DNA from 2 places in the Robertmurraya sp. FSL W8-0741 genome. Region 1 is predicted to be linked to the other one. Evidence: a T-box and tRNA genes for the amino acid it is inferred to sense, from the RefSeq annotation. Region 1 holds a T-box; the other holds one or more tRNA genes.
What was found. The T-box of region 1 lies ahead of ileS (isoleucine--tRNA ligase). A T-box ahead of a tRNA ligase gene usually reads a tRNA of that ligase, here a tRNA-Ile.

Region 1 (3,987 bases):
TTTTTTCCTAGACGATGAATATGATTATGATAACGAAGAGCCGTATGAGGAACAAGCTGCACCGCCAGCACGCTCTCAAAAACATCAAGCATCTCAGAAGCAAAATGTCGTTAGCTTACAAAGTGTTCAAAAGGCATCAAAAGTTGTACTCGTTGAACCGAGAGTGTATGCTGAAGCTCAGGATATAGCAGATCAATTAAAAAATCGTCGAGCTGTTGTCGTAAACTTACAAAGAATTGATAGAGAGCAAGCAAAAAGGATTGTCGATTTCCTTAGTGGTACTGTGTATGCTATAGGTGGCGACATTCAAAAAATAGGAACCGATATTTTCCTTTGCACACCTGATAATGTGGAGGTTTCTGGAAGTATATCGCAAATTCTACAAGAAACGGAATATGAAGATACGAGGTGGTAGTGGTTGCTTACAACGATTTTTAGTCTTTTGGTTCAACTTATTTCTATTTACTCATGGGCTTTAATTATTTATATCTTACTTTCATGGTTTCCAAATGCGAGAGATTCTGCAATTGGTCAATTTTTAGCAAGAATTTGTGAGCCATATTTGGATCCGTTTCGTAGGATTATCCCACCACTTGGAATGATCGACATTTCTCCAATTGTGGCGATTTTAGTATTACGATTTGCTACAAGTGGATTGCATCAGCTTTACTATTGGATCATTTAAGGGTAATTACTCATATTAAGTAATAAAAGGGGCTATAATAATCCCCCTTTTTTCATTCATTCTAGGTGATAACATGAATATTTATCAGCATTTCCGCGTTGAAGAAAGAGAATTTATAGATTTGGCTTTGCAATGGATGGAATATGTTGAACAAACATACAGCTCTAAGTTAACAGATTTTCTCGATCCACGAGAGCAGCAGATCGTTCAGGCAGTTGTTGGTAGTCAGGCGGAAATCCAGGTGGCGTTTTTTGGTGGACAGGAAAATAATGAACGTAAACGAGCATTAATCTATCCAGAATATTTGCAGGTGGAGAAAAATGATTTTCACATTCGTTTATTCGAAGTAGAATATCCAGTAAAATTTTTAACCATTGAACACCCTCAGGTTCTTGGCAGCTTGATGGCTCTTGGAGTGAGAAGAGGGAAGTTTGGAGACATTCTCATTCATGAGGGGCGAATTCAATTCTTAGTTACAGAAGAAATAAGTGAATATATCAAATTACAACTTACCCAAATTGGTCGGGCTTCTGTAACATTAAAGGAACTGCCTAGCGAAGAAGGGTTAGTAATTGAAGGGCATTGGCAAGAAATGACTGCGACTGTTTCTTCGCTCCGTTTAGATACTGTATTAGCTGCATTGCTTAATCTTTCTCGGCAAAAATCACAAGAATTAATCAGAAATAAGCGAGTCAAAGTCAATTGGACAACGATTGAAAACCCATCGTTTGAATGCGGTGTGGCGGACATTATTTCTGTAAGAGGCTTTGGGCGCCTCAAATTAATTTCGATTGAAGGAAAAACAAAGAAAGATAAGTGGCGTATTGTCGGAGGCAAACAAAAATAACTGCTCAAGCTTCATATTTTTTTAGAATTGTGCAGGATTATGAGAGCAAGTGTCGAATATTGATGAATACATACTACTTACAGAAATATGGAGGTGGCCTTCATGCCATTAACACCTTTAGATATTCATAACAAGGAGTTTAACAAAGGGTTCCGAGGTTATGATGAAGATGAAGTAAACGAATTTCTCGATCAGGTAATTAAAGATTATGAAATCATCATTCGTGAGAAAAAGGAATTAGAAGAAAAATTAAATGATATGAATGCGCGCCTCGGCCATTTTTCTAATATTGAGGAGACATTGAATAAATCGATTGTTGTAGCCCAGGAGGCGGCAGAGGAAGTTAAACGCAACGCGCAAAAAGAAGCAAAGCTCATAATAAAAGAGGCGGAAAAAAACGCCGATCGTATTGTAAATGAGTCATTATCGAAGGCTAGAAAGATCGCCTTGGAAATTGAGGATTTAAAAAAGCAATCAAAAGTATTCCGGACACGTTTTAAAATGTTGATTGAGGCTCAATTAGATCTGTTAAATAATGACGATTGGGATCATCTTCTGCAATATGAGATTGACGCGGCAGAGTTGAAATCTGCAGAAGAAGAAGATTCAATGGCTTGACGTCTCGTCATAAAAGAGAATATAATACCTTAATAAAATATATTTCATACGATGAGAGGGACAAGTACACTTTTTTTATCTTATTTGTAGCGAGCCGATGATGGTGAGAGTTCGGCTGAGATGGAAAGTTGGAAATCACCCTTGAGTACCTAGTTGAACATTTTCAAGAAGTGATTCTTTGAAATAAGTAGGCATAGGCGTGTTATTCACGTTACGAACATAGAGCGGATAGATTTCTATCTACAAGGGTGGTACCGCGGGATTAAACCTTCTCGTCCCTTTTTGGGATGAGAGGGTTTTTTGTGTTTAAAAATGTGCCTTAAAATCCGAAATTAGGTAATACTGTATGACTAGTGAGCTAGGACTTGTAAGGAGGAAAGGAAATGGAATATAAAGACACGTTATTAATGCCTAAGACAGAGTTTCCAATGCGAGGAAACTTGCCAAAGAGAGAACCTGAAATGCAGGAAAAATGGAATGAGATGGACATTTATAAGGCAGTCCAGGAAAAGACAAAGGGACTTCCTATGTTTGTATTGCACGATGGTCCTCCATATGCAAATGGGGATATTCATATGGGGCATGCTTTAAACAAAATTTTAAAGGATTTTATCGTCCGTTATAAATCAATGAGCGGTTATCATGCACCGTATGTACCTGGATGGGATACACATGGTTTGCCAATTGAACAAGCTTTAACGAATAAAGGGGTGAAGCGCAAGGAACTTACAGTTGCTGAATTTAGAAAACTATGTGAAGAGTATGCTTATGAACAAATTGACAGCCAAAGAGCTCAGTTTAAACGTTTGGGTGTACGCGGGGACTGGGAAAATCCATATATCACTTTAAAGCCAGAGTATGAAGCACAACAAATTAAAGTGTTTGGAGAAATGGCAAAAAAGGGTTATATCTATAAAGGTTTAAAGCCTGTTTATTGGTCCCCATCAAGTGAGTCTGCGCTTGCTGAAGCAGAAATTGAATATAAAGATAAGCGTTCAGCCTCTATTTATGTCGCCTTTGACGTAAGGGACGGAAAAGGAGTACTTGATGGGGATACAAAAATTATTATTTGGACGACAACGCCATGGACCATTCCGGCAAATCTCGGAATCACTGTTCATGCTGATTTAAATTATGTCGTTGTTAAAGTGGCAGGCGATAAATATGTCATTGCTGAAGAATTATTAAATTCTGTATCCACAGAGCTTGGCTGGGAAGACGCTTCTGTTGTTAAAACATTGAAGGGAAGCGAGCTTGAATATATCGTAGCGAAGCATCCGTTATATGGCCGTGATTCCCTTGTGATGCTTGGTGAGCATGTCACGACAGATGCTGGTACTGGTTGTGTTCACACAGCACCAGGACATGGGGAAGATGACTTTCTTGTTGGGAAGAAATATGGTTTAGATGTATTGAGCCCTGTCGATGACAGAGGGGTCTTTACAAGCGAAGCACCAGGTTTTGAAGGATTATTTTATGACAATGCGAATAAACAAATTACGGAAAAACTTCAAGAAGCAGGCGCTTTGTTGAAATTGGATTTTATTACCCATTCGTATCCACATGATTGGAGAACGAAAAAACCAGTTATTTTCCGCGCAACTGCTCAGTGGTTTGCATCGATTAAAGATTTCCGTAATGAGCTACTGGATGCTGTAAAAGAAACGAAATGGGTGCCTGCTTGGGGAGAAACTCGCCTCTTTAATATGGTAAGAGATCGTGGTGATTGGTGTATATCTCGTCAACGCGTATGGGGAGTTCCAATTCCAGTGTTTTATGGTGAAAATGGCGAACCGATCATTACTGATGACACGATCAATCACATATCTGACTTATT
Region 2 (3,987 bases), 1.7 Mb from region 1:
CACCCGTTCCCATACCGAACACGGAAGTTAAGCTTCTCAGCGCCGATGGTAGTTAGGGGCTGTCCCCTTGTGAGAGTAGGACGTTGCCGGGCTGTTTAATAATAAATTGCTATTTCGGAGGATTAGCTCAGCTGGGAGAGCACCTGCCTTACAAGCAGGGGGTCGGCGGTTCGATCCCGTCATCCTCCACCAACATTTTTTCGCGTTAGCGAAAATAATGTACCTTTTCATTTTCTGTCTTAACATATATGCCGGCCTAGCTCAATTGGTAGAGCAACTGACTTGTAATCAGTAGGTTGGGGGTTCGAGTCCTCTGGCCGGCACCATTTTAGATTTAGAGCCATTAGCTCAGTCGGTAGAGCAACGAGCAATTCATCTATGAATTTGCTGCGAGTTGTACCCATCGAGCTGCTGCTTGAGTTAACTTTCTGAGGTGGGGACATCGTAGATGCTTTTTATCTCAAAGTTGAAAATTTGATAGCAGCGCATATTTACTTCAGAGCCATTAGCTCAGTCGGTAGAGCATCTGACTTTTAATCAGAGGGTCGAAGGTTCGAGTCCTTCATGGCTCACCAAAGTTCTTACGATGTAGGGAAAAATATCTTTCTTTAATATACGTCAGTAAAAAGAACTTATGATTTTAACATGCGGGTGTGGCGGAATTGGCAGACGCACTAGACTTAGGATCTAGCGCCGCAAGGCGTGGGGGTTCGACTCCCTTCACCCGCACCAAGAAAAAATAATATATCTGCTTTTTTAATCGATTAATTTTGCGGAAGTAGTTCAGTGGTAGAACACCACCTTGCCAAGGTGGGGGTCGCGGGTTCGAATCCCGTCTTCCGCTCCATTTATTAGCCGGGGTGGCGGAACTGGCAGACGCACAGGACTTAAAATCCTGCGGTAGGTGACTACCGTACCGGTTCGATTCCGGTCCTCGGCATTAAAGTTTTTTCACAGTAGTGGAAATGACTGTTATATTGCGCCCGTAGCTCAATTGGATAGAGCGTTTGACTACGGATCAAAAGGTTAGGGGTTCGACTCCTCTCGGGCGCGCCATGTAACGGGAAGTAGCTCAGCTTGGTAGAGCACTTGGTTTGGGACCAAGGGGTCGCAGGTTCGAATCCTGTCTTCCCGACCACTATGCTATAATGATGGGGCCTTAGCTCAGCTGGGAGAGCGCCTGCCTTGCACGCAGGAGGTCAGCGGTTCGATCCCGCTAGGCTCCACCAATAATTATTCACACAACGAAATAAATTGAATATATTCATTCTTATAATGGCTCATAATAAAAGTGAGTATTTATCATATTATATTTGGCGGTGTAGCTCAGCTGGCTAGAGCGTACGGTTCATACCCGTAAGGTCGGGGGTTCGATCCCCTCCGCCGCTACCAATATTTTACCACAAAAGCTTTATTGGACCTTTAGCTCAGCTGGTTAGAGCAGACGGCTCATAACCGTCCGGTCGTAGGTTCGAGTCCTACAAGGTCCACCACTATTTTTTGCATAAGCAAAACAACCTATAATATTTCGGAGGAATACCCAAGTCTGGCTGAAGGGATCGGTCTTGAAAACCGACAGGCGGGTTAAACCGCGCGGGGGTTCGAATCCCTCTTCCTCCGCCATATCACCAATTTTACTATTAGCGCAGGGTGGAGCAACAAGCGTTACTTCACTGAGTAAACTGCGAGTTGTACCGATTGAAGTTCTTCCTCGAGTAAGCATACTGAAATCGGGACAGTCATTAAGCTATCTAGTAGCATGCGCTTATCTAGATATATACTATTAGCGCGGGGTGGAGCAGTCTGGTAGCTCGTCGGGCTCATAACCCGAAGGTCGCAGGTTCAAATCCTGCCTCCGCAATCGAGTAGTTTCAATAAAGTTGAAACTACTTTGGTCCGGTAGTTCAGTTGGTTAGAATGCCTGCCTGTCACGCAGGAGGTCGCGGGTTCGAGTCCCGTCCGGACCGCCATTTACTTACATATGATGGCTCAGTAGCTCAGTCGGTAGAGCACGATGAATAAGCGGCAAGGATAAGCATCCAGCGCACTCATCGAGCATCATCTTGAATCAACTTTCTGAGATGAGGGCGAAGGACATTCGGAAAATGTGTTATAGGAATTTAATATTATTACGGCTCAGTAGCTCAGTCGGTAGAGCAAAGGACTGAAAATCCTTGTGTCGGCGGTTCGATTCCGTCCTGAGCCATCAAAGTTTTTTTACGAAGCATAGTGTAGTAAAAAAACTTTCACTATGCGGGTGTAGTTTAATGGTAAAACCACAGCCACGAGCAAAGCTTCAATGATTTATCAACGAGTTGCCTCGACGATATGACATCCTGAAAAAGCAAGAAGAGTTAGAGGCATGAAAGAAGGCCAAAATAAGGGAAGATAAAATCTAGTATAATTCAATAAAAATGCGGGTGTAGTTTAATGGTAAAACCACAGCCTTCCAAGCTGTTGTCGTGGGTTCGATTCCCATCACCCGCTCCAAAATGGGCCTATAGCTCAGCTGGTTAGAGCGCACGCCTGATAAGCGTGAGGTCGATGGTTCAAGTCCATTTAGGCCCACCATCTTTGCTTTTTTAATTTATGGAAGCTAGAACGCATCGTATTCCGCGGTAGCTCAGTGGTAGAGCAATCGGCTGTTAACCGATCGGTCGTAGGTTCGAATCCTACCCGCGGAGCCATATGGAGAAGTACTCAAGTGGCTGAAGAGGCGCCCCTGCTAAGGGTGTAGGTCGGGTAACCGGCGCGAGGGTTCAAATCCCTCCTTCTCCGCCATTTCTGGCCCGTTGGTCAAGTGGTTAAGACACCGCCCTTTCACGGCGGTAACACGGGTTCGAATCCCGTACGGGTCATAAAAAAAGCTGTTGACATTAGGTCAGCAGTTTTTTTTATCGTACTATACTAATGATACGCTTTTTTTGGCTCTGAAATATTTATTGGGATTTAAAAATAGTTTTAAGGACAAAGCATATAAACTCCCGATTCTGACGAGAATCTAATAAGATTAGAGTAACGACATAACACTATCACTCGTACTTTAGATTAAGGGATAGAGAAGGGGATAAAAGGGCGCTAATGGTAAGATACATCTTCATCATTAGCGCCCTTCTTTCATCGGTTACCGAGCTCTTTTTTCATCCGTGCAATCATTAATAATTCAGCGGCGTCACGTTTATTTAAGCTGTTAAAAATCGTAATTAACTCTTTTGCTTCTGCCGTTAGATTCACTATTTCATTCGAATCTGTGTCGTTAGTGGATCCTGTATTTTTGGAGGGACTGATTGCTGGTTTACCATCCTGGATCACGATATTTCCACTATTAAACGTTGAATCCACTATGTATTCCTCTCCATCTAGCAGCCAATCTGCCGTTACTTCAAATTCCTTGGCAATAGCATAAATGGCTTTGGCGCCAGGTAAAGATTTCTTTTTCTCGCTTTCCCAGTCTCCGACATTTCCAGCGGACACACCAATTCTTTTTGCAAAAGCAGCCTGAGATAATCCATGTTTTTCTCTTAAAAATTTAATTCGTTCTCCAATATTTTCGATGTTTTTCATCAATTTTTTCTCCCTTCGTACGAAAATACGTGTTTATATACGAAAATTCGATTATTTTTGTTGACTCGCACGCAAAAACGTGTATAATTTTAATTAGCAAATGATATTTGTCCACCGGTGCTAAATAGCTGCAAATATTTTTTGTGAAATGAATTTTTGAGTATTCTTAATTTTATTTGTTTGACACCCAAGTTAAAGTGCTATGAATAATGTGTTTTCTTAAGAAGAGCTTCTTGCATGCTGTTTTGATTCAGCTTGAAAAAGGCATACGTATGTCTACATTGGTTTGATTTTATTTACACGTATATGCGTGTTTATTTGGTTGCACCTTCATATCAGTATCACAAACAAAAGGAGCTTTGCTCACTCATACTTATACTGTTTTAAATTCAGAGAGGGGTTTCATATACCGACTGCTCCACA

Region 2: it encodes a tRNA-Ile, which carries the amino acid that the T-box ahead of ileS (isoleucine--tRNA ligase) is inferred to sense. The anticodon was not compared.

What each region holds. Positions count from the first base shown of each region.
Region 1 is NZ_JBBOQG010000001.1:3,198,561-3,202,547, reverse strand. Features, by position in the region: gene NST02_RS15490 (cell division protein SepF) at 1-415, shown strand, start outside; gene NST02_RS15485 (YggT family protein) at 419-685, shown strand; gene NST02_RS15480 (YlmH family RNA-binding protein) at 759-1,532, shown strand; gene NST02_RS15475 (DivIVA domain-containing protein) at 1,635-2,150, shown strand; T-box leader at 2,193-2,433, shown strand; gene ileS (isoleucine--tRNA ligase) at 2,534-3,987, shown strand, end outside.
Region 2 is NZ_JBBOQG010000001.1:1,521,555-1,525,541, forward strand. Features, by position in the region: rRNA gene rrf (5S ribosomal RNA) at 1-92, shown strand, start outside; tRNA gene NST02_RS07300 (tRNA-Val) at 117-192, shown strand; tRNA gene NST02_RS07305 (tRNA-Thr) at 251-326, shown strand; tRNA gene NST02_RS07310 (tRNA-Lys) at 500-575, shown strand; tRNA gene NST02_RS07315 (tRNA-Leu) at 648-732, shown strand; tRNA gene NST02_RS07320 (tRNA-Gly) at 773-847, shown strand; tRNA gene NST02_RS07325 (tRNA-Leu) at 855-940, shown strand; tRNA gene NST02_RS07330 (tRNA-Arg) at 980-1,056, shown strand; tRNA gene NST02_RS07335 (tRNA-Pro) at 1,062-1,138, shown strand; tRNA gene NST02_RS07340 (tRNA-Ala) at 1,154-1,229, shown strand; tRNA gene NST02_RS07345 (tRNA-Met) at 1,316-1,392, shown strand; tRNA gene NST02_RS07350 (tRNA-Ile) at 1,417-1,493, shown strand; tRNA gene NST02_RS07355 (tRNA-Ser) at 1,531-1,623, shown strand; tRNA gene NST02_RS07360 (tRNA-Met) at 1,788-1,861, shown strand; tRNA gene NST02_RS07365 (tRNA-Asp) at 1,894-1,970, shown strand; tRNA gene NST02_RS07370 (tRNA-Phe) at 2,134-2,206, shown strand; tRNA gene NST02_RS07375 (tRNA-Gly) at 2,417-2,490, shown strand; tRNA gene NST02_RS07380 (tRNA-Ile) at 2,495-2,571, shown strand; tRNA gene NST02_RS07385 (tRNA-Asn) at 2,613-2,687, shown strand; tRNA gene NST02_RS07390 (tRNA-Ser) at 2,691-2,781, shown strand; tRNA gene NST02_RS07395 (tRNA-Glu) at 2,787-2,858, shown strand; gene NST02_RS07400 (helix-turn-helix domain-containing protein) at 3,118-3,564, opposite strand.